Regions from separate parts of the Actinocorallia sp. B10E7 genome, predicted to be linked through region 2. Evidence: riboswitches for the same ligand, from Rfam matches in the RefSeq annotation. Region 2 holds a riboswitch; the other holds the start of a gene.
The links. A riboswitch is a leader RNA that binds a small molecule or an ion and turns the genes downstream of it on or off. The one in region 2 is predicted to bind S-adenosylmethionine.

Region 1: it holds a riboswitch for S-adenosylmethionine, as region 2 does, so the genes downstream of both, ABGB12_RS18330 (aminotransferase class V-fold PLP-dependent enzyme) here and thrC (threonine synthase) in region 2, are expected to answer to the same signal.

The regions. Positions count from the first base shown of each region.
Region 1 is NZ_JBDPLZ010000005.1:114,879-128,279, reverse strand. Features, by position in the region: gene ABGB12_RS18350 (universal stress protein) at 1-246, shown strand, start outside; gene ABGB12_RS18345 (hypothetical protein) at 340-612, opposite strand; gene ABGB12_RS18340 (metallophosphoesterase) at 771-1,592, shown strand; gene ABGB12_RS18335 (hypothetical protein) at 1,589-2,779, opposite strand; gene ABGB12_RS18330 (aminotransferase class V-fold PLP-dependent enzyme) at 2,880-4,097, opposite strand; SAM riboswitch class IV at 4,143-4,257, opposite strand; gene ABGB12_RS18325 (PIG-L family deacetylase) at 4,281-5,084, opposite strand; gene ABGB12_RS18320 (hypothetical protein) at 5,089-5,817, opposite strand; gene ABGB12_RS18315 (helix-turn-helix domain-containing protein) at 5,828-7,066, opposite strand; gene ABGB12_RS18310 (lipase family protein) at 7,311-8,582, shown strand; gene ABGB12_RS18305 (hypothetical protein) at 8,632-8,847, opposite strand; gene ABGB12_RS18300 (Pr6Pr family membrane protein) at 8,851-9,531, opposite strand; gene ABGB12_RS18295 (ferredoxin reductase) at 9,640-10,617, shown strand; gene ABGB12_RS18290 (acyl-CoA desaturase) at 10,642-11,748, shown strand; gene ABGB12_RS18285 (ATP-binding protein) at 11,818-12,963, opposite strand; gene ABGB12_RS18280 (hypothetical protein) at 13,102-13,368, shown strand.
Region 2 is NZ_JBDPLZ010000005.1:778,256-788,193, reverse strand. Features, by position in the region: gene ABGB12_RS21605 (NUDIX domain-containing protein) at 1-195, shown strand, start outside; gene ABGB12_RS21600 (TROVE domain-containing protein) at 235-1,773, opposite strand; tRNA gene ABGB12_RS21595 (tRNA-Ser) at 2,107-2,241, opposite strand; gene ABGB12_RS21590 (NADP-dependent oxidoreductase) at 2,487-3,422, opposite strand; gene ABGB12_RS21585 (helix-turn-helix domain-containing protein) at 3,516-3,938, shown strand; gene groL (chaperonin GroEL) at 4,025-5,650, opposite strand; gene ABGB12_RS21575 (hypothetical protein) at 6,042-6,620, shown strand; gene ABGB12_RS21570 (cold-shock protein) at 6,712-6,912, opposite strand; gene ABGB12_RS21565 (MoaD/ThiS family protein) at 7,161-7,439, opposite strand; gene thrC (threonine synthase) at 7,442-8,671, opposite strand; SAM riboswitch class I at 8,687-8,828, opposite strand; gene ABGB12_RS21555 (trehalose-6-phosphate synthase) at 9,007-9,938, shown strand, end outside.

The sequences.
Region 1 (13,401 bases), 660 kb from region 2:
ATGCGGGTCCTCGCCGAGTCCCTGGCCCCGTGGAAGAGCAAGTACCCGACCGTCCCCGTCGTCGAGCAGGTCGTCCAGGGCCGCTCGCCCGCCGAGGCGCTGTCCGGCGCGACCGTCCGCGCGTCCCTCCTGGTCGTCGGCGCCCGGGGCCACGGAGGTTTCCCCGGCCTGCGCCTGGGCTCGGTCAGCCACGCCGTCCTGCAGCAGGCGCAGGGGCCCGTGGCGATCGTCCGGCCCCGCTCCTGACCGCTCCCGCGCCCCGCGGACGGACAGGACCCCGCCCCGGCGAACCGGGACGGGGCCCTGCACACGTGCTCGGCTCGCCGAGCCCCGACGGGCTCAGCCGACCGGCATGGCCGTACCCGTCCGCCGGGTCTCCCGCTCGTACATCTCTTCCATGTCCTCGCCGCTCCAGTGCTCCTCCAGGCGCACGGCCGTGCCCAGAGCGAAGAACGTGGGCGCCCATTCACCTACGAAGATGCCCCATCGGTCGGCCCGGTCGAGTCCTGCGGCCTCCGCCTTCCTGGAGGTCATCCATGACGCGAAAGCGAGTCCGATCGACGCGAACCCCGCGGTGAAGAGCATCTGCGAGGTGATACCGCTCTTGCGCATCAATTTGAGCATGCTACGACCCTTTCGTCGATCTTGGATGTGTCGTAGACGTGCCCGAGGGGTCTTCCAGGTAAGCCAGCCCGCCCGCCAAAACGACGCAAACCCAGAGAACGCCAGGAGTCAGTCAGGAACACCGCGCCGTACCGCATCATGGACGGGTGACGCCGAAACTGCTGGCCGTGAGCGACCTCCACGTCTCCTATGCCGAGAACCGCGAGGTCACCGCGAAACTGACGCCCACGACACCGGACGACTGGCTGATCGTCGCCGGGGACGTGGCGGACAAGGTCTCGGACATCGAATGGGCGCTCTCCCTGCTCGCGGAGAAGTTCGCGCAGGTCGTCTGGGTGCCCGGAAACCACGAGCTGTGGACGGTCAAGGACGGCGCGGACGGGCTGCGAGGGGTGGCGCGTTACGAGCACCTCGTCGAGATGTGCCGACGCCTGGGAGTGCTCACCCCCGAGGACCCGTACCCGTTGTGGGAAGGCGAAGGCGGCCCCGTGCGCATCGCGCCCCTCTTCCTCCTGTACGACTACACCTTCCTTCCTCCGGGCTGCACGACCAAGGAAGAAGGACTCGCGTACGCGATGGAGACCGGCGTCGTCTGCACCGACGAACGGCTGCTGCATCCCGACCCGTACCCGAGCCGCGAGGCCTGGTGCGAAGCACGCGTCGCGCTGACGGAGAAACGACTCACCGCCTGCGACCCGGAGGTCCCGCTCGTCCTGGTCAACCACTACCCGCTGGTCCGGGAGCCCATGGACGTCCTGTGGTATCCGGAGTTCGCGCAGTGGTGCGGGACGACGGCCACGGCCGACTGGCACCGGCGCTTCAACGTCAAGACGATGGTCTACGGCCACCTGCACATCCCCCGGGAGACCCGATACGACGGGGTCCGCTTCGAGGAGGTGTCGCTGGGCTACCCCAGGGAGTGGCAGAAACGCCGACACCCCCCGCGGCTGCCCAAGGCCGTGCTCTAACGGATCGTCGGCCGGATCTCCGCGACGAGCGCGGTGGCGTTGTCCAGGCCGCCGAGGCGCTCGGCCCTGCACACCAGCGCGGCGGCCAGCGCGGCGGCCGACTGGTGCACGCCCGTCAGTTCCACCAGGTCGCCGGCGAACCAGTCCTCCTCGCCGAGGGCCGCGCCGTCGCTGAGCAGGACGAGCATGTCGCCGGGCACGACCTGGACGTCCGTCAGGAACGGTTCGTCGGCGTACCCGCCGAGGTTGCCGAGCAGGATGGAGCCGCCCATGTTCGCGGAAGGGTCGGTGAGCAGGGAGGCGGCGAGCACCGTCTGGTCGGGGTTGAGGCGGAAGGCCGTCCGCCCCCCGAACGGCAGCATCCGCACCAGCCAGGCCGGACTGTCCCCCACCGAGAGCAGAGCCGTCCTCCCGTCGGGGCGGATCGCCGCGAACAGCGCCGTGGACGCTCCGCGCCCCTGGCCCACCACCGCTTCCTCGGCCGCCCGCAGGGCGCCTTCCAGGTCGTGCGCGGAGGCGAAGTAGTCCTTCAGCGCGGTGACGGCGGCCCGCGAGGCCCGCGCTCCCGAACCGTCCCCCGGACCCGTCACACCGTCGCAGACGGCCAGCACGACCACGCCGTCGGTACTGCGGACCGCGGTGAAGGAGTCCTCGTTGTCCCACTCGGGGTCGCCCTTGGCCTTCCGCGACCCCACCGCCGTCTCAGCGGCGATCCGTACCGAGACGCCCTCCTCCCACGGACGGGTCACGGCCGCCACGACACCGCCCGGATCGACCCCCGAGATCAGGGCGCGTACCACCGCGTCCACCCCGTGCGGCGCCTTACCCGCGTGCAGTTCCAGCAGCAGCGACGCGTCGGTGAGGTCGCGCGGAGGCCGTCCGACGGCGACCGCGACGAGCCCGTGGATCACCGCCCAGACGTCGCGGGCCCGCGCGCCGGGAGTCTCCGGCACGGGTTCCCGCCCCGCCCCGTGAGGCGGGACGCACAGGATCTGCCATCCGTGCTCCGGCCCCCAGCGCAGCGAACCCGGCCACAGGAAGCCCGGTCCCGTCCGCGTGATGTTCTCCATGAGCAGCGGCCAGAGAGCGGGAAGCTCGCCCATCAGCCGTTCCGCGGGCATTCCGCCGGGGGCACCGAGGGCCGGCAGCGGTTCCTCCGGCCACTCGACGGTCACTTCAGCGCGCACGGCCTACTCCCGCCCCGGGGCGTCCGAGGACGCCCGTGGATCAGCGACTGGTAATGCCGTTCATAGTGGTACGGCGGCCGTGCCCGGGCAAGGTCATCCGTCAGGTCGCGTCTGTGAACGTTCGCAACGCCGCGATGAGCCGGTCGATGTGCTCGTCCGTGGTGCCGAGGCCGATACTGGCCCGCACCGCCGTCCCCTCGGCCTCCTCGCACCCGTCCGCGCCGCCGAGCAGGTGGCGGACCAGCGGGTGCGCGCAGAACTTCCCGTCTCTGACGCCGATGCCGTGCTCGGCCGAAAGGTATTCCGCCACGGAACGCGCCGAATGCCCCGCCACGGTGAAGGAGACGATGCCGACACGCGGATGTTCCGGGCCCCACAGCGACAGCTCCCGTACGGCGGGGAGCCCCGCGAGCCCCTCCCGGAGCCTGCCGAGCAGCCGCTCCTCCTCCGGGATCAGGTCCTCCCAGCCGGTGAGCGTCTCGCAGGCCGCCGCCAGGGCGATCGCCCCGAGCACGTTCGGCGTCCCCGCCTCGTGGCGCTGCTCGGCGTCCGCCGCCCACTCCACGCGGCCGCCGGAGCCGACGTTCCTGCTCGCGCCGCCGCCCTTCAGGTAGGGCGCCGCGGCCCGCAGCCAGTCCGCGCGCCCCGCCAGGACACCGGCCCCGAACGGCGCGTACAGCTTGTGCCCCGACAAGGCCACATAGTCCAGGTCGCGGGCGTCCAGCGGACGGTGCGGCGCGAGCTGGGCCGCGTCCACCGCGATCCGCGCCCCGTGCCGGTGCGCCAGGTCGGCCAGCTCCTGGACGGGCCACAGCTCGCCCGTCACGTTGGAGGCCGCCGTGACGACGAGCAGGCGCGGCCCCTGCGGGCAGGCCCGCAACGCCTCGCCGGCGGACCTCAGCGCCTCGATCGGGCTCGCGGGGACCGGCAACCGGACGGCGTCGCGCCACGGCAGCTGGGTCGCGTGGTGCTCGGACTCGAACACCACCACGGACGTCGGCGCGGGAAGCGCACGCGCCAGCAGGTTGAACGAGTCGGTGGTGTTGCGCGTGAAGACGACGGCCTGCGGCCCGCCGAGGAACGAGCGGACGCTCTCGCGGGCCTCCTCGTAGGCCCGCGTCGTGACCTGCGAGGCGTACCCGGCGCCACGGTGGACGCTGCTGTAGTACGGGAGCGCCCGTGTGACGGCCTCCCGCACGCTCTCCAGGCACGGAGCCGAAGCCGCGTAGTCGAAGTTCGCGTAGGGCACGACGCCCGTCGTGACGGGAACGGGGACGTCAGCGCCGACGAGCTTCGGGATACGGGTGAGAACGGACATGACCCAGCCTCCGGGATCCTGGGATCCCGGAGTACGACCCGACGGGATCCGCGCTTGCCGGACGCACCGCGCGTCCGGCCAGGTCGTCACCCGGACCACCCCACCGCGGAAGGAGGGTTGGCGGCCAGCTAGCCGGGGCTTGACGCTGGCACTCATGACCTCGTCGGCGAATATAGCAAAGACTCAGCGGAGTCCGGCGAAAAGGTCGTCCTCCTTCTCCGGGCCCTCCCCGCGCACCCGGATGAACGACTCGGCGCCGAAGATGAACGGCTTGGCGTCCTCGGGCAGTTGCAGCAGGAAGATGCTCTCCGTCTGGCTGGCGTGCGCCCTCAGCGCGCTGACCTTGGTCTCCGCGTACGGCGCGACGTCCACCGTCGTGGTGATCACCTCGTCGGAGACGCCGAAGTCCATCGGCTCCTCCATGCCCCACTCCTCGGCCAGCCCGCTGGCCTTGAGGTAGTCGAACATCAGCTGCAGGCCCGACTGGGGCACCGCCGTGTAGTAGAGCCTGTCCGGGATCCCCGTCCTGTCGGTGGCGGCGACCGCCACGCGGTGAGCCTGGATGTGGTCGGGATGCCCGTAACCGCCGTTCTCGTCATAGGTGACGACCACCTGCGGCCGGTACTGCTCCATCAGGGCCGCGAGCCGGCCGACCGCCGCGTCGAAATCCGCGTTGGTGAAGGAGTCCGCCGCGTGGTTGGCGTCCCAACCGTCCATTCCGGAGTCGGCGTAGCCGAGCAGTTCCACATGGTGGATGCCGAGCAGTTCCGCCGACTTCGTCAATTCCTGGAGCCGGAGCGCGCTGACCTCGGCCGGGTCGTGTCCCGGTTCTCCGGGCTTCACCCCGCCGGGCGCGTCCCCCTGCTCGCCGTTGGTGCACGTCACGAGCACCGTGCGGATTCCGGAGGCGGCGGCCTTGGCGAGCACACCTCCGGTACTGATCACTTCGTCGTCCGGGTGCGCGTGTACGGCCATCAAAGTCAGCATGGGCTCAGCGTACGTCCACGGCCTTCCAACCGGTCACCTTCTTCTGCCAGACGGTGGTGCCCTTGTACCGGGCCGCGACGGTTCCGTCTTTCTTCGCGGTGAAGAGCCGCGAATAACGGCCCTTGGAATTGGTCGTGACCACCGCGATCCGGATGCCGTCCTTCTTGCCCTTCGGCCTGAACCAGATCTCGATCTTCTGTCGCTTCAGCGCGGCGTAGGCGCCCTTGGCCCCCAGCCCCCGCAGGGTTCCGTGGACGCGGAGCTTGGCGCCCTTGCTGACGGACCCCGGCGTGACCGTCGTGGTGAGCTTGGAGGCCCTCCGGACCGTCAGCGCGCCCGTCTTCTTGGCGGTCTTGAAGGCGTAGTAGGCGTTCTTGGACGTTCCGTCCGTGGCCGCGACCTCGATCGTGTAGCGGCCGCCCCAGTCCTTGGCGTCGAGCAGGGCGGTCCCCCGCCAGACGCCGTCTCCGGCGGTTCCCGAGACCCGCTTCAAATCGCTGATCAGCGCGAATCCCCTGCCTCCGGTGTGTTCGAGGGTCACGTCGACGTCGGTGACCCTCGTGCCCGTGACCGCGACTTTCACCGGAACTTTCGTCTTCTTACCGGGAACGATGACGGGATTCCCGTACGCCTTCATGGCGCGAATGGTCAGCGGCCCTTCCGCCTGGACGGGGGCCGGAACGGAGAGAACGGCGGCGAGCACCGCCAGGGCGAGGGGGGCGACGGTACGCATGCGGGGGAGTCTAAACGCTGACCGCATTTCCTCCGGTGGCCTCCCTGATCCACACCTGGAGCAACAGCATCAGTTCCAGCCTGAGCTCGGGATCCTCGAAATCGAAATCGAAGATCTCCTGCAGCTGCCCCAGCCGGTACCGGACGGTCTGCGGGTGCACGCACAGCGAGGAGGCGGCCCCGGTGGCGTTGAAGCCGTTCTTCAGGCATTCCAGCAGGGTGACGGCCAGCCGCGGCCCCTGCTTCTCCCCCGCCCTGGTCAGGGGCGCGAGCCTGCGCGCGGCCACCAGCGAGGCCAGCGCCTCGCCCTCCTGCAGCAGCAGCGCGGACAGGTGTTCCTCGGCCCGGACGAGGAAGCCGGCCTTGCCTCGACCCCGGCCGGAGATCTTCCCGGACGCGAAGAGGTCCAGGGTCCTGCGCGCCCACCGCAGCGACGTCCCGGCCTGCCCGACCGGCACGGACGGGCCCATCGCGCCGGTCCAGCCGCTGAGGTTGGCGGTGAGCTCGTCGGCCCGGCCGGGGCCGTCCGGGTCGGGCACCACGAGGCAGAGGGTGCCCTGGTCGTGTCCGCTCAGCAGGTGCGGCGGCAGCCCGGCGGGGCCCTCGCCGCCGCTGCCCTGGCGGGGCAGCAGCACGACCACCGCCAGCCGCTGCGGCAGCGGCCAGCCCGCCAGCGCCGACTGCTCCTTGAGCACCTCGGCGGCCACCGGCGGATCGGCCAGCAGGAGGCTGAGCAGCCTGTTCCTGCGCTGTTCCCGTTCGCCGGCCGTCTTCTCCCTGGCCTTGGTGTAGCCGTGCGCGGCGGCGGAGACCAGCACGTCGATGAAGGCGAAGTTGGCCTCGGCGAGTATCGCGATGAGCGCGCGCGACTTGCCGAGCCGTTCGGCCTCGACCGAAAGGTGCCGCCAGGCGATCCGCGATGTCACCCGCATCGCGTTCTGCAGGTGCTCCAGGCTCCGGCCCTCGACGGCCTCGCCGTAGCCGACGTCGAAATAGACCTGGTAGACGTTCTTCCAGGTGATGTCCGGGTCGGCTATCAGCTCGACGAAGTGCTCCATGGCGTACGCGACGGCCCGTTCCACGATCTTCTCGTAAACGGGGTCGCCGGGGCGGGCGTACTCCGGCACATGTTGCCGCACCCCCTGCACCATCACCCGGAGCAGGGCCGGAAGATGGGGGCGCATCCATTCGGCCTCCTCACGCGGGACGTTCCGCCAGGGTTCGGCCACCAGCTCTTGGCTCTCATACATCACCGACACCCTGGCGACGGTAGATTCACCGTCGCCGAAGCGAAACTCAGCGTAATGATGTGCGCGAAATCACCATTTATCAGAAGTTGATAAAGATTTTCGCGCGGCTCCAGGCTGACGCCCCACTCAATCAGGAACGAACCGGCCGCCCGTTTTCTTCAGTCGACCGCATACCGCCCGCACGTCTCCTGGCGGACATTCCTTCCTAACCCCTCCAGGTCCCCCACCCCCCATGGAGTGCCCGATGAGACGTCTTTCCCTGCTGGCGGCGGCCGTGGCAGCGGCTTCCTCACTGATCGCGCCGGGAGCCGCCGCCGCGGCCCCCACCGGATGCACCGCCTCGGAAGGGGACATCTTCGCCCCCGCCGCGCCGCTCTCCGACGCGAGCGGGGAGCTGCTCGCCTGCCGCGAGGTGACCCTGCCGCATGTACCGGGCAACATCCCGATGAAGGCCTATCAGGTGCGTTATGTCTCCTCCGATCTGCGGGGGAAGAAGGTCCCCGTGACCGGCTTCGTGGCGGTCCCTACGGCGTCCTGGACGAAGAGCGCGTACCGTCCGACCGTCGCGTTCAACCCCGGAACGCTCGGCTCCGGCTCGCAGTGCGCCTTCTCCAAGCAGATGACCGGCGCCTACCAGGACGCCTACGAGGGCGACCAGATCGCCGCCTTCCTCAAGGCCGGATTCGCCGTGGCCGCCACCGACGGCATGGGCTACATCGACGGCGGCGTCCACACCTACATGATCGGCCAGAACGCCGGGCACTCCCTGCTCGACATCGTCCGCGCCTCGCGGCGGATCCCCGGCGGCACGCTCGACGCCCAAGGGCAGGTCGCCATCTCCGGTTACTCCGAGGGCGGCGCGGCCTCCCTGTGGGCGGCGCAGGTCGCCTCCTCCTACGCGCCCGAGCTGAAGGTCGTCGGCGCCGCGGCCGGCGGGGTGCCGGGCGACCTGAAGATGACGGCGGCGAAGCTGAACGGCGGCCCCTTCGCCGGCTTCCTCGCCGACGCGGTCGTCGGCCTGCACGAGGCCTACCCGGCCCTGCCGTTCGACGAGCTGCTGAACGACACGGGCCGCAAGGCCATCAAGGACGTCAAGGAGAACTGCCTGTTCGGCACGCTCGGCGCGTTCCTCGGCAAGAAGGTCGAGAGCTTCACCACCGAGGGCTACTCGCTGGAGGAGCTGTACGGGCTGAAGGACTCCGGCGGCAACTCCTGGGGCCAGGCGGTCGAGGAGCAGAAGCTGGGCGTCGACATCGGCGGCCGCTGGTCCGGCGCCAAGTGGAAGATCGGCTTCCCCACGTTCCAGTACCGGGGCGCGCTGGAGGAGATCATCCCGGTCGAGACCCAGGAGGAGACCCGGCGGCTGTACTGCAAGGCCGGGATCCCCACCCAGTTCAAGAACAACTACGCGGGTGAGCACCTGCTGACCGACGGCATGGCCAAGAACGACGTCACCGCGTGGATCTCCGACCGGTTCGCCGGCAAGTGGATGATCGGCAACTGCCCGCTCTTCTGACGGGCGTTCCTTCCGAGCCCCCGCCTCGCGTCCGGCGAGGCGGGGCTTCTCACTTGCTCGCCTTCTTCGACTTCTTCGTCTTCACCTTCGTGCTGCCCGAGGACTCTTCCTCCCACTCGTAGCCCGAAGTCTTCTTCTCACAGTAGCTGTTGTCCACGACGGTGTCGGTGGCGTCGTGCTCGCACCAGCGCTCCTTCTCGGAGCAGGCGGTGAGACCACCCGCGACCACCGCGAGCGTGACCACGGACAGAGCGAGCCTGCGCATCTTTCACCTCTTCGGTATCGGCGTTACGTGGGGAACGTTAACGTCGGCGTGTCCCCCCTCACCAGGGACTCTGCTCCCGATCCTTCCGAGCATCCTGTCCATCGTCACCAGGAGCGATCCGAGGACGAAGAACAACGCCGCATAGGTGACGGCGTTCACCACCACACCGGCGTAGCCGAGTTCCAGCACGTCCAGGAACGGATACGGGTAGCGCAGGTCCCCGGAGGTGACGAACATCCCACGGATGATGGCGAAGGCGAAATAGCCCAGCGGGTAGACGAGCCATATGGCCGCATGGACGTAACGCAGAGCCCCGTGCCGCGCGAACGCCAGCCAGCCGAGCAGCCCCAGGACGGGTGTGGCCATGTGCAGGACCGCGTTGCTGAAGGCGGCGAATCCGTGCTTGGGCTCGGCGGTGGGCGCGAGGACGACGTTGTAAATGAGCCCGGTGATGCAGATGAAGAGTATGGCCGAAGTGAGTACCGGCGGGGGCAACTCTCGTCGCCCGCTCCATAGCCGCCATCCGGTGAGCGCGGCGACGATTCCCAGGTAGACGTTGCTCTGGTTGGTGAAATAGACGACCTGGTCCTTCTGCCCGTGGGCGATGAAGCTCGCCATCTCTCCCAGCAGCACCAGCAGTGCGAGCAGCGACCAGAAGAAAGCCGCGATGACCCGGTTGCGCATCGGGCCAGTGTAGGGACCGGCTGTGAGGGATCGCACAGCTCGCGGGGGTGACGGCTCCCGGGATCCAGTGGTTACGGTTACGTAAGCGTAAGTTATTCGGAGGCTTCGATGACCGCCCTGACCCGCGTCCTGTCCACCCTCACCACCCCGCTGCTCCCCGACGACTACCTGAGCCTGTTCAACCCGCTCTGGTCGACCAGCGAGACTCGCGGCCGGATCGTGGGCGTCCGCCGGGAGACGGCCGAGGCCGCCACCCTCACCATCAAGCCCGGCCTCGGCTGGAAGGAGCACCGCCCCGGCCAGTGGCTGCGCGTCGGCGTCGACATCGACGGCGTCCGGCACTGGCGCAGCTACTCCCTCTCCGGGAAACCCGGCACGGTGGAGATCACCGTGAAGGCGCAGGGCCTGGTGTCGAACCACCTGGTGCACCGCACCCGCCCCGGCACGATCGTGGCCCTGGGCGAACCCGAAGGCGACTTCGTCCTGCCGCCCGAACCGGTGAAACCGCTGTTCATCACCGCGGGCAGCGGCATCACCCCGGTCATGGCCATGCTCCGCGCCGGAGTGCGCGACGCGGTGCTCATCCACAGCGCGCCGTCACGCCCGTCCGTCATCTTCGGCGCCGAACTGCGGCGCGTGGACGGCCTCCGGTACATCGAACGGCACACCCGCGAACAAGGACGTCTGGAGCCGTCCGCGCTGAAGACGCTCGTCCCCGACCTGGACGAACGCCAGATCTACGCCTGCGGCCCCGAAGAGATGCTTCGGGCCCTCGAAGAGCGCTATCCGACCGTCAAGACCGAGCGGTTCCGTCTCACCCAGACGGCCGTCGGGGACGGCGGCGAGGTCACCTTCACCCGCAGCGGCGTCACCGCGCAGACCCGCGGCTCGATTCTCGAGGCCGGAGAGTCGGCCGGCGCGCTGCTGCCCAGCGGATGCCGCATGGGGATCTGCTTCAGCTGCGTCGGGAAGCTGACCTCGGGCAAGGTCCGCGACCTGCGCAACGGGCAGGTCCACGGCGATCCGGGCGACCTCGTGCAGACCTGCGTCTCCGCCCCCGCCGGCCCCTGCGAAATCGACCTGTAAACCCACCCGTGAGGGAGAACCTCGATGAGCACCGCCACCCTGCCCCCCGAGTCGAAGAAGACCCGTCCGCTCAGCCCGTCCACCTCGCACCTCACCACCGAGGACATCGAGGCCATCGGCGCCGAGCTCGAGGCGCTGCGTGAGGAGCTGCTGGCCTCCCGCGGAGAGAAGGACGCCCGCTACATCCGCAACGTCATCAAGCTCCAGCGGGGCCTGGAGCTCAGCGGGCGGGCCGTCCTGTTCGCCGGCTGGTTCCCGCCCGCCTGGGTCGCCGGGACCGCCGCGCTGTCCGCGGCCAAGATCCTGGAGAACATGGAGATCGGGCACAACGTCATGCACGGCCAGTGGGACTGGATGCGCGACCCGAAGATCCACTCCACCACGTGGGAGTGGGACAACACCTCGCCCGCCGAGCAGTGGAAGCACTCCCACAACTACATCCACCACACCTACACCAACATCGTCGGCAAGGACCGCGACATCGGCTACGCCGTCCTGCGCATGACCCCCGAGCAGCGGTGGACGCCGTGGCGGATCGGCCAGCCCGTCTACGCCGCGCTGCTGGCGATGTTCTTCGAGTACGGCGTCGCGCTGCACGACCTGGAGGTCGAGAACGTCCGCCGGGGCAAAAAGCCCCTCTCCGAGACTCGCGAGCAGCTCAAGGCCATCGGCCGCAAGGTCCGCAGGCAGGTCCTCAAGGACTACGTGGCCTTCCCGCTGCTGGCCCTGCCGACCGGCGCCGCCCTGCCCGTCCTGGCCGCGAACTTCACCGCGAACATCGTCCGCAACGTCTGGTCGAACCTCGTCATCTTCTGCGGGCACTTCCCCGACGGGGCCGAGGTCTTCCCGCCCGGCCAGCTGAAGGACGAGACCAAGGGCGAGTGGTACGTCCGCCAGATCCTCGGCTCGGCCAACATCTCCGGAAGCCCGCTGATGCACCTGGCCACCGGCAACCTCAGCCACCAGATCGAGCACCACCTCTTCCCCGACCTGCCCAGCAACCGCTACGCGGAGATCGCACCCCGCGTCCGGGACCTGTGCGACAAGTACGACCTGCCCTACACCACCGACACCCTCGCCGCCCAGATCACCTCCACCTGGAAGAAGATCTTCCGCCTGTCCCTCCCCTGACCCGCGTGTCGCAGGAGGAGCGCACCGGGTCCGGCGCCGGCGCCCCTCGGCGCCGGCTCGCCGCGCACCTCAGGACGCGTAGATCCGGTCGAGCCCTATGAGCACGGCGTCCGAGCGGGTGTCGGCACGCAGCTCTTCGGTGAATCCCGCGCCCGAGTAGCAGGCGAGCACCGTGTCGCTCACGTCGTAGCCCTTGGCCGCGAGCAGGTCACGGGCCCGGGCGAGCCTCGCGACGTGGCCGTGCCCCATCCGCTCGCCCCACTTGGCCTCGCCGAGCGACAGGATCCGCCGGGGCGCGTCAGCGTGCCGGGGCCCGAACACCACCACGTCGATCTCTATCTGCGTTTTGGAAGCCGGGTCGTTGACAACGCCGGAACGCACCTCACCTGGCGGTTCCGCGAGGAACTCCCGCGCCTCCGGCTGGAGTGCGAACTCACGGCAGAGCTCTTCGAAGTGCGGGCCCACCACACACTTGTCGAAGGTCGCGCGCTGGTCGCGCCACACCGCTTCCGTTTCCCGCCCGGCCTCGAGCCGCGCGTAGTCAGGCCACATGATCGCCTGGTAGAAGGTGACGAGCGGCTCGATGATCCGATAGGTGCTCCTGCCGCTGCGGAAGGCGTCGGGCTCCTTGGCCAGCAGGGCGCAATCTTCGAGCACGTTGAGCGGGTGGGCGATCTCCGGCGTCTTGCGTCCCACATAGTTCGCGATCCCGCCGTAAGTCGTGTTGCCTTGCGCTACGGCTGCGAGCACCGAGTGGTACAGACCCGGATCGCGGATCTCGGTCTCCTCCGCCAAGAGATATCGGGCTTCCCTGAACAGGGGGCTCTGCGGGTTCAGGACCGTGCGGGTCACCCAGCCGTCGAAGTCGTCCAGCCCGTCAGGTGCGTCATAGGCCACGAACTCCCGCCGGTACGCGGGGGTGCCACCGACCACCGCATGCAGCAGGACCGCGAGACGCGGATCCTCGACGCCCCAGAAAACCGCGGCGTCCCGGTAACCGAACGGTTTGACCAGCAGTTCCAGGCTCGCCCTGCCCCGCAACGGAGCCTGGCCGGAAAGAAGCCCACCCATGACCGACATGGCGGAGCCGCACAGGATCAACCTGACCCGGCTCGACCGGCCGGAGCCTCCCGGCCCCAGCTCCCGCTGGATGATCGACGGCAGCGAAGGCGACGCCCGGACGAGGAAAGGGAACTCGTCGATGACCACGGCCATCGGCCTGTCGCGGACCTCGGTGAACAGGTGGCCGATCGCGTCGCACGAGCCCTGTCGAACACATGCTCTGGCTTGACCGCCACCACGCGCCTCTACTCCAGGCACCTACTCAATCGCAGTTGACTAAATCATAGTTGAGTGATTCGAGGAACACTGGCCGCAGTGCGGCGGGTCGAGGTCGGCGCGCCGCGCACCCCCGCCGGGTTCCGTTCGCCCGGCACCTACTTTCCCGGCGTCATCGCCGCCGGGACCTACCGGTCGCGCGGCGGCAAGGACTTCTGGGACGTGCGGGACCCGGCCGGCTCCCTGGTCATCGACCTGGAGGGCGCGGACTACCGACGGCTGGTCGTGGAGGTCGAGGACCCCGAGCGGACCGCAGCCGAGATCCGGGCCGAGATCCGGTGAGCGGCCCCGCCGCGCGGAACGGCTCGTGGCCGG
Region 2 (9,938 bases):
CCGCGCTACACGTCCGTGCGCATGGTCTGCTTCACCGCGCCTTACGAGGGCCCGCTCCGCCCCTCGGCCGAGATAGACGAACTCCTGCTCGTCTCCCCCTCCGACCGCCGGCTCCTCGCCCCCGCCTCGGCCGCCGCCCTGGACCTGGCTCTCGCCCACGGTCTTCTGGACCCTGACCTCTCATCCCCACGGTGATCGAGGCCCGGGTGGGCGGGGGGCTCACCCGGGCCTCGATCAGAACGGCCAGGCGGCGTCGCGGCCCCGCTCCAGGAGCGGGATCATCGCGAAGCCGTGGTCGGACAGGCCCGCGAAGGTGTGGCGGTTCGCGGTGCCCGACGGACCGTGGCCGTACCGGTAGCCGACGAGGTTCCAGGTGTAGACCGGTACCTTCGCCGGAACCTGGGCGGTCGGGTCGGCGCCCCTGTGGCCGGCCCAGACCTGCTCGTCGGTGACGATGACGACCCGGTCGTGCTTGCGGTAGGAGGCGCGGACGGCCGCCGCGGTCTCGGTGCCGCCGAGGTCGCCGAACCTTCCGACGGTCTTCAGCACCGAGTCTCCGCGCCGGACCTTGATCCGGCGGTGCGTGCTGCCGAACTCGACCAGGTCGGCGTGCTCCGCGCGGAGCGCGAGGGCGGTGCCGAAGACGGCCGCCGTGTCGGCGTAGGTCAGCTGCGAACGGGCCGAGTTGTTGTAGAACATCGAGCCCGAACGGTCCACCAGGATCAGTGTCCGTCCCTTCAGGGAGGGGACGTTGGCCAGCGAGACGTCCAGCGCCCGGGACAGCGGCCGCGCCCACCGGTCGGAGGTGACCGCGCGGTACGCCGACAGGTAGCGCATCGGCAGCACCCGCGAACCCTCCACTCCGGAGACCAGCCGCTCCGCGACCCCCGCCGCGACCTCGTCGGAGACACCCGCCTGGTCGAAGTTGCGGAGGTTGCGCAGCAGCGCGAGGTACCCCATGGACGGGATGAGCGCCTCCCAGACCCGGGCGTCCATCGGGCCCTGCAGCCAGCCCGCGACGGACTCCCACGTCATGCCGGCGGCCCTGAGCCGCTCCACCGCGCCGGGACGGGCGAACACCTCGCGGCGCTCGGCCGCCGGGAGCCCCAGCAGCTCGGCCCGGGCTCGCAGCACCTTCAGCGAGGCCGGGAGCTGCTCGTCCCTGCCGTGGCGCCGGTCGATGGCGTGCTTGAACAGATCGCCCTGGGCGACCGAGACCGGCTTCGGGTGGGTCAGCTCGAGCACGTCGCCGAAACGGAACGTCCCGGAGTCGTACTTCGCCAGGGAACGCTCGTCGTAGAGCCGGCGTACGGCGTCACCGATCCCCCGCTTGATGGGCTTGGGGATGCCGCGGCCGTAACGGCCGGTCCAGTAGGCGAGGAGCTCGCCGGGCTCGTCCGCGCGCCGGAGCGCCGCGTCGACGAGCTGCCGGTTGCCGCCGTCGAGGGACGCGCACAGCCGGGCCATGACGGCCTCGGCCGCGGCGACCACGGAGGCCGAGCGCATGCCCGCGTCGTTCCGGAGCCAGCCGATCATGCGGGTCAGCCAGCCGGGGTCGGTGAGCGCGACCTCGCCGACCAGGGCGCGGAAGCGCGCGTCGCGGTCGTCGGCGGTCTCGTAGAAGGTCTGCTCGCCGACCATGTTGGAGACGGCGAGGACGAAGAGCTCACTCTTGGCGTCCCGGGTGGAGCCGGGGCCGCCCTCGTGGGTGATGCCGCCCGGGACGGAGGCGACGGGGCTGGTCGCCGGGCGGGCGCGGTTGAACTTGCTCATGGGTCTCCTCCGAGGTCAAGGCGGCCGAAGTGCCTGCCCCTGCCGGAAAGTCGGGGCCGTGCGGAGTCGAACCGAAGTAACTCCGGCCTGCGCACCGGAAAGAAGAAAGGGATCCTCCTGAGATCAGAAGCGGCCGCGGTACATGCATTCCACTGCTCTCCCGGCTGAGCTACCGGCCTCACGGCCGGACGGGATTCGAACCCGTGACCTGTGGATCAAGAAGTAACCGCTGCCTGCGCACCAGGAGGAAGTCTGTTCGTCGGAAAGCGAGGGTGCCCGAGATCAAAGCGAAGACGGTGTTTCAGCGCTCTTTGCCACTTGAGCTACCGGTCTTGCGACCGGGCGGGAGTCGAACCCGCGTCTCTCCTTTTGTAGAGGAAGTAACCGTCCTCTATCGCACCGGGCGTCCTCTCGAGTTCAGAATCGGCGGCGGTACGTACCGCAATTCTGCCGTTGAAACACCGGTCCTGGACCGGGCCGGGACTCGAACCCGGCATCTGCGGTCTGGAAAGTAACCGCTGCCTGCGCACCGAGAGGCGGTCTGTTCGCGGAATCGTTTCCGCGGTCCTCCGAACGCGTGCGGGAGGAGGGCTTTTCTCGCCGGCGCCCCGGTGGGGTGAATTCCACTTTCCGCTCCTCTCCGCTCACGTGTTCCGTTGACATCCAGAACTCTGCCCCATGCGGAATCCCGCCGCAACGGAATTAATTTCGTGTCAGGGGACCAGCACGATCTTTCCGGTGACCTGCCCGGAGCCGGCGAGGGAGTAGGCCTTGGCGGCGTCGGCGAGCGGGAACTCCCCGTCGAGGCGGACGCGCAGTTCACCACGCTCGGCCAGTTCGGCGAGCCGCTCCAGATCGTGCACGGACGGCCGGACGTGGACGGACTCCAGCCGGATCCCCAGGGCCGCGGCCTCGTCATGGTCGAGCCCCATGTTCCCGGGCAGCGCGCTGACCAGGATCCCGCCTTTCTTCAGGACGGACGCCGAACGCGGCCCGTTCTCCCCCGTGACGAGGTCGAAGACGACGTCCAGGTCGGAGAGCACCTCGGTGTAGTCGGTCGTCGTGTAGTCGATGACCTCGTCGGCCCCCAGCGAGCGGACGAACTCGTGCTTGGCGCCGGAGGCCGTCGCGATGACGTGTGCGCCGAGGGCCTTGGCGATCTGCACGGCCAGGTGGCCGACGCCGCCGGCCGCCCGGTGGATGAGGACCCGCTGTCCCGGCTGGAGCCGGGCGGTCCCGGCCAGCGCCTGGTAGGCGGTCAGCCCTGCCAGCGGCAGCGCCCCGGCCTCCTTGGCGCCCAGCGCGTCCGGCCGAAAGGCCAGTTCGTTGGCCGAGACCAGCACGTACTCGGCGTGAGTGCTGCCCTCCGCCGGGAACGCGGACATCCCGAAGACCCGGTCCCCCGGCGAGAACCGGGAGACGCCGGACCCGACGGCCTCGACCGTCCCGGCGACGTCCCAGCCCAGGGTGAAGGGCGGCTCGCCCAGCAGCGGGTAGTACCCGGCGCTGACCGCGAAGTCCACCGGGTTCACCCCGGCCGCCTCCATCTTGACCAGTACCTGCCCGTATCCCGGCTCGGGCAGCGGGACCTCGGCGACCTCCAGCACCTCGGAGGCTTCGCCGACCTGCTTCTGCGTGATGACGCGCATGGTTCTCTCCCGGAAGGAATCAGTTGATGCTCTGATCCTTCCGGAAGTAGTTTCCAATGGAAAGAAGGCACCTTTTAGTGGTATAGGTACCTCATGGATACCACTTCTGAGGTCAGGGTTTGCTGGGACGCCAACGCCTACCTGGCCCAGTGCCCCTCCCGCACCGTTCTGAGCGCCATCGCCGACAAGTGGACCTGCCTCCTGGTGGACGCCCTGAGCGACGGACCCATGCGTTTCGGCGAGCTCCGCCGCCGCCTCGACGGCATCACCCAGAAGAGCCTCACCCAGACCCTCCGCGACATGGAACGCGACGGCATGCTCACCCGCACCGTCTACCCGACCATCCCCCCGAAGGTCTCCTACGAGCTCACCGACCTGGGCCGCAGCGTCACCCGGCTGATGGCCGGCATCAAGGTCTGGGCCGAACAGCACGCCGACGAGATCGTCGCCGCCCGCCACCTCTACGACGCGCGGGCCGGGCAGGAGCCCCTGCCCGTCACCACCACTCCCCGTTGAATCCGCGGGCATGACGAAAGGGCGGTCTCCCGGAGGAGACCGCCCTTCCTTTGCTTCAGCGAAGCGGTGAAACCGTCAGGCGTGGATCAGAAGTCCATGCCGCCGCCGTCGGGCATGCCCGCCGGGGCCGGGTTCTTCTCCGGCTTCTCGGCGATGACGGCCTCGGTGGTCAGGAACAGAGCGGCGATCGACGCGGCGTTCTGCAGCGCGGAACGCGTCACCTTCGCCGGGTCGATGATGCCCTGCTCGAACATGTCCACGTACTCGCCGGTGGCGGCGTTCAGGCCCTGGCCCGCGGGCAGCGAGCGGACCTTCTCCACCACGACGCCGCCCTCGAGGCCGGCGTTCACCGCGATCTGCTTGATCGGCTCCTCCAGAGCCTTGCGCACGATCGCGGCACCGGTGGCCTCGTCGCCCACCAGCTCCAGCTTGTCGAACGCGGAGACCGAGGCCTGCAGCAGCGCCACGCCACCGCCGGGGACGATGCCCTCCTCGACCGCGGCCTTGGCGTTGCGGACGGCGTCCTCGATGCGGTGCTTGCGCTCCTTGAGCTCCACCTCGGTCGCGGCGCCGGCCTTGATGACCGCGACACCGCCCGCGAGCTTGGCCAGGCGCTCCTGGAGCTTCTCGCGGTCGTAGTCGGAGTCGGTGTTGTCGATCTCGGTGCGGATCTGGTTGACCCGGCCCTGGATCTCACCGGCGTCGCCGGCGCCCTCGACGATGGTGGTCTCGTCCTTGGCGATGACGACCTTGCGGGCGCGGCCCAGCTGCTCCAGGGTGACGGAGTCGAGCTTGAGGCCGACCTCCTCGGTGATGACCTGGCCGCCGGTCAGCACGGCGATGTCGCCGAGCATGGCCTTGCGGCGGTCACCGAAGCCCGGGGCCTTGACGGCGACGGACTTGAAGATGCCGCGGATCTTGTTGACGACCAGGGTGGCCAGGGCCTCGCCCTCGACGTCCTCGGCAATGATCAGCAGCGGCTTGCCGGCCTGCATGACCTGCTCGAGCACCGGCAGCAGGTCCTTGTTGGAGGAGGCCTTGCCGCCGACGATGAGGATGAACGGGTCCTCCAGGACCGCTTCCATCCGCTCGGGGTCGGTCACGAAGTAGGGCGAGATGTAGCCCTTGTCGAAGCGCATACCCTCGGTGAGCTCGAGCTCGAGGCCGAAGGCGTTGCTCTCCTCGACGGTGATGACGCCTTCCTTGCCGACCTTGTCCATGGCCTCGGCGATGAGGGCGCCGATCTCGGTGTCGGCGGCGGAGATGGAGGCGGTGGAGGCGATCTGCTCCTTGGTCTCCACATCCTTCGACAGCTGGGACAGCTGCTCGGAGACGGCGGCGACGGCGGCCTCGATGCCCTTCTTCAGGGACATCGGGTTGGCGCCGGCGGCGACGTTGCGGAGGCCCTCGCGGACCAGAGCCTGCGCCAGCACGGTGGCCGTGGTGGTGCCGTCACCCGCGACGTCGTCGGTCTTCTTGGCGACTTCCTTGACCAGCTCGGCGCCGATCTTCTCCCACGGGTCCTCGAGCTCGATCTCCTTGGCGATGGATACACCATCGTTGGTGATCGTGGGAGCGCCCCACTTCTTCTCGAGCACGACGTTGCGGCCCTTGGGACCGAGCGTCACCTTGACGGCGTCGGCCAGCTGGTTCATGCCACGCTCGAGACCGCGCCGGGCCTCCTCGTTGAACGCGATCATCTTGGCAGCCATAGGCTCCAGATCCTCCTTGAGTGGATACGGAACATGGCGGATCGGGCAGATGCCCGCGACGGACGGCCCCACCGGTCCGGCAGCCCCATGCGTGCCGCGCGGTGGCGAGACCTCATCGTCCCGACCCAGAAAGCTCTTGTGAGTTATCACTCTCACGGGGAGAGTGCCAATCAATGTTTAGCACTCTCCATGGTCGAGTGCAAGCGAGACCCCTTCTGAGCAGGCAAGAGCCCCTTACAGCCCCCTTATCCAGGCGATATGTAGCGACTGACCATGCGGTGGGGTGCCGAGTCGGGGAAGTTACTTTCTGTAGTTGAGTTTGCGCGATGAGTATCGAGGTGAAGATTCAGGGGGCAAGGGTTACTTCGTCCAATCGAGAAGGGGACGAACAGTGAAGAAGATCTTGGGGCTGGCGCTCTCGGGTGCGATGGCCCTCGGCATGGCGGCCGCCACGGGCACTTCGGCACAGGCCTCCGAGACCTCCGCACGGGAACGACAAGAGAAACAATCGAGCTACCGGTACCGGGTCCACACGAAGGTCTGGCCCTACTCCTGGGGCAGGTACCGCGGCGGGGTGAAGGTCCGGGTCTACCGCAACTCCTACGACGGCCGGGTCCCGGTGCCCTACATCCGGGTCTGCCTGCAGAAGCGGACCCCGTACCGCTACCGCACCATCGAGTGCGAGCGCACCAACCGCTGGGGCGGAGCGGACTTCCGCATGGTCGACCGCGTCCACTGGTACCGCGGGGACCGCGCGCGCGGCCTGCGCCGGGCCTCGGGGAAGAACTTCTCCACCTGGTACCGCGTCTTCGTACCGCCGAGCTACCGCAACTACGGCCACGTCAGCGACCCGTTCCGGCTGTGGGACCGCTGGGGCTGGGACGGTGACTACGGCGACGACTACGACGACGGCGGCGACTACGACGGCGACTACGAGCGCGGGTGGCGCCGGGCCTCCGGGAACAGGTGACCCCGTCCGGAGGTGAAGGCCCTCGGAAGAGGGCCCGCGAGAAGAAAGACCCGCAGGGCTCGGCGCCTGCGGGTCCAGCCTCACCGGCGGTTCACAGGGCGCGGACCAGATCCGCCTGCGGACCCCGGTCGCTCTGTGTGATCTCGAACTCGACCCGCTGCCCCTGCTCCAGGGTCCGGTAGCCGTCCATCTGGATGGCCGTGTGGTGGACGAAGACGTCCCGCCCGCCGTCGACGGCGATGAATCCGTAGCCCTTGTCCGCGTTGAACCACTTGACGGTGCCCTGAGCCATGCGAAGAACCCTGCCTGGAGCCGCGGCCCCCCTGGACCGCGGAGCGCCCGGGGCGTCCACCTCGGAACCCCGATCCCCCTCCGAGACCGCCCGGAGACCGGCTCGTGACGGAGATGGCACCGGAAGATACCCGCGGCATATCTGAGCGGGGAATTGTTTCGGCCGGGTGTGGCCAACCATTCACGAAAGCCGAAAAGAAAGGGCCCGCCCTTTTTTACGGACGGACCCTTTCTGTCGATCGCCTGTCGTCAGCAGCCGCCGGCGACCGCCGGGATGATGGAGACCTGGACCCCCGCGGGCGTGGCGGTGTCCAGCCCGTCGGCGAAGCGGACGTCCTCGTCGCCGACGTAGACGTTCACGAACCGGCGGAGCTTGCCGGCGTCGTCGAGCACCCTGGCGGAGATGCCGGAGTGGTTCTTCTCCAGGTCGGCGATGACGTCACGCAGCGTGCCGCCCTCGGCCTTCACCTCGGACTCGCCACCGGTGTAGGTGCGCAGGATCGTGGGGATGCGAACGGAAACACTCATGGTCAGACCAATCCTGTAGCGCGGAAAGCCTCGATGTTAGGCGCGATGTTGGCGGACGGCTTGGCCACCGGGGCCACCGCGTCCAGGGTCTTCAGGCCTTCGCCCGAGTTGATGATGACCGTCTCCAGCGACGGGTCGAGCTGTCCGGTCTCGATGAGCTTCTTCAGCACGCCGACGGTCACGCCGCCCGCGGTCTCGGCGAAGATGCCCTCGGTGCGGGCCAGCAGCCGGATGCCCTCGACGACCTCGGCGTCGGTGACGTCCTCGACGGCGCCGCCCGTCCGGCGCACCGCGTCCAGGACGTAGGGGCCGTCGGCGGGGTTGCCGATGGCGAGGGACTTGGCGATCGTGTCCGGCTTGACCGGCCGGACCACGTCGTGCCCGGCCTTGAAGGCGGCGGAGACGGGGCTGCAGCCCTCGGCCTGGGCGCCGAACACCTTGTAGGGCTTGTCCTCGACCAGCCCGAGCTTGATGAACTCCTGGAACGCCTTGTCGATCTTGGTCAGCTGGGAGCCGGACGCGATCGGGACCACGATCTGGTCGGGCAGCCGCCAGCCGAGCTGCTCGGCGATCTCGTAGCCCAGGGTCTTGGAGCCCTCCGCGTAGAACGGGCGGACGTTCACGTTCACGAACGCCCAGTCCTCCTGCTCGCCGGCGAGTTCGGAGGCGAGCCGGTTGACGTCGTCGTAGTTGCCGTCCACGGTCACGAACGTGCCGTCGTACACGGCGGTCGTGATGATCTTCTGCTGCTCCAGGTCGGAGGGCACGAAAACGGCGCTGCGGATGCCGGCGCGGGCCGCGGCGGCGGCGACGGCGTTGGCGAGGTTGCCGGTGGAGGGGCAGGCCAGCACCTTGAAGCCGAGTTCCCGCGCGGCGGCCAGCGCGACTCCGACGACCCGGTCCTTGAAGGAGTGGGTGGGGTTGCCGCTGTCGTCCTTGACCCACAGGTCCCGCATCCCCAGCGCGGAGGCGAGCTGGTCGGCCTTCACCAGCCGGGTGAAGCCGGGCTCGGTGTTGGGGATCTCGGCGACGTTCGAAGGCACCGGCAGCAGGTCCTTGTAACGCCAGATGTTGCGCGGTCCCGCCTCGATGGACTCGCGCGTCACGCCGCTGAGGTCGTAGGCGACCTCGAGCGGCCCGAAACATTCGGAGCAGGCGTAATAGGGACCGAGTTCTACGGTGTTGCCACATTCGCGGCAGATCAGCGCGGTGGCGTTACCCAGGTCGGGCATGAGTGCGAGGCCTCTCCCTCATCTTCCCTGTGCCGCTCTGGTCACAGGCCGGAGTTGGCACCGCGTCCCGGCCGAAGCCTCGCTATGGGCGCGAAGGCGAGCCGGGAGGGTTGCCGGGGCTTCGCAGGGCCGGTCCCTCCACCCCTCTGGATGAGCGCCCGTGAGATACCCACGGGCTTGTATGAAGTTGTGTCCCGACTTTACATCAGGTGTCCGATTGACAGTACAGCGGTCTCACCTGTTGGACCGTGCCCCGCTGTTAGCTTGATCACTCCGTCCCGGATGGGAACGGTCCCCTTCCCGGCCTCCGCGCCATGGCGTGCGACACTCTGGCCATGCAGGTACTCGTCGCCAGCAACCGCGGACCCGTGTCCTTCTCCCTGTCCGAAGAAGGCGCGCTGACCATGCGCCGCGGCGGCGGGGGCCTGGTCTCCGGCCTCGCCTCGGTCGCGGCCGGCACCGACCTGGTCTGGGTGTGCGCCGCCCTGTCCGACGGCGACCGGCTCGCCGCCCGCCAGGACCCGTCCGGACGGCTCGACCTCGCCGGGCACGAGACCGGCGCCGTCCGCATGCTGGACATCCCCCAGAAGACGTTCCACCGCGCCTACAACTCGATCGCCAACTCCACCCTCTGGTTCGTCCACCACCTGCTCTACGACACCCCGAACGAGCCGCACTTCGACAGCACGTTCCGGCGCGACTGGCAGTCCTACGAGGCCTACAATTCGGCGTTCGCGGACGCCCTGGCCCAGGACGCCGAACGGGGGGCGAAGGTCGTCGTCCAGGACTACCACCTGGCGCTCGTCCCCCGGATGCTGCGCGAACGCCGCCCCGACCTGCGCATCGCCCACTTCTCGCACACCCCGTGGGCGCCGCCGGAGTACTTCCGCCTGCTGCCCGACGACATCGCCGCCAAGGTGCTGGAGGGCATCCTCGGCTCCGACCACGCGGGCTTCCTGTGCGACCGGTGGGCCGAGGCGTTCCTCGACTGCTGCGAGTCGGTCCTCGACGCCAAGGTCGACCGGTTCGCCCGGACCGTCCGGCACCGGGGCAGGACCACCCGGGTCGGCGTGCACGCCCTGGGCGTGGACGGCGACGACCTGCGGGCCCGAGCCGCGCGGGAGGACGTCGCCGAGCGCCGCGCCGCGCTGCTGGAGCAGACCGGGAACCGGCAGCTGATCCTGCGCATCGACCGCACCGAGCTGTCGAAGAACATCGTCCGGGGCCTGGCCGCCTACTGGGAGCTGCTGCTCCACCACCCCGAATG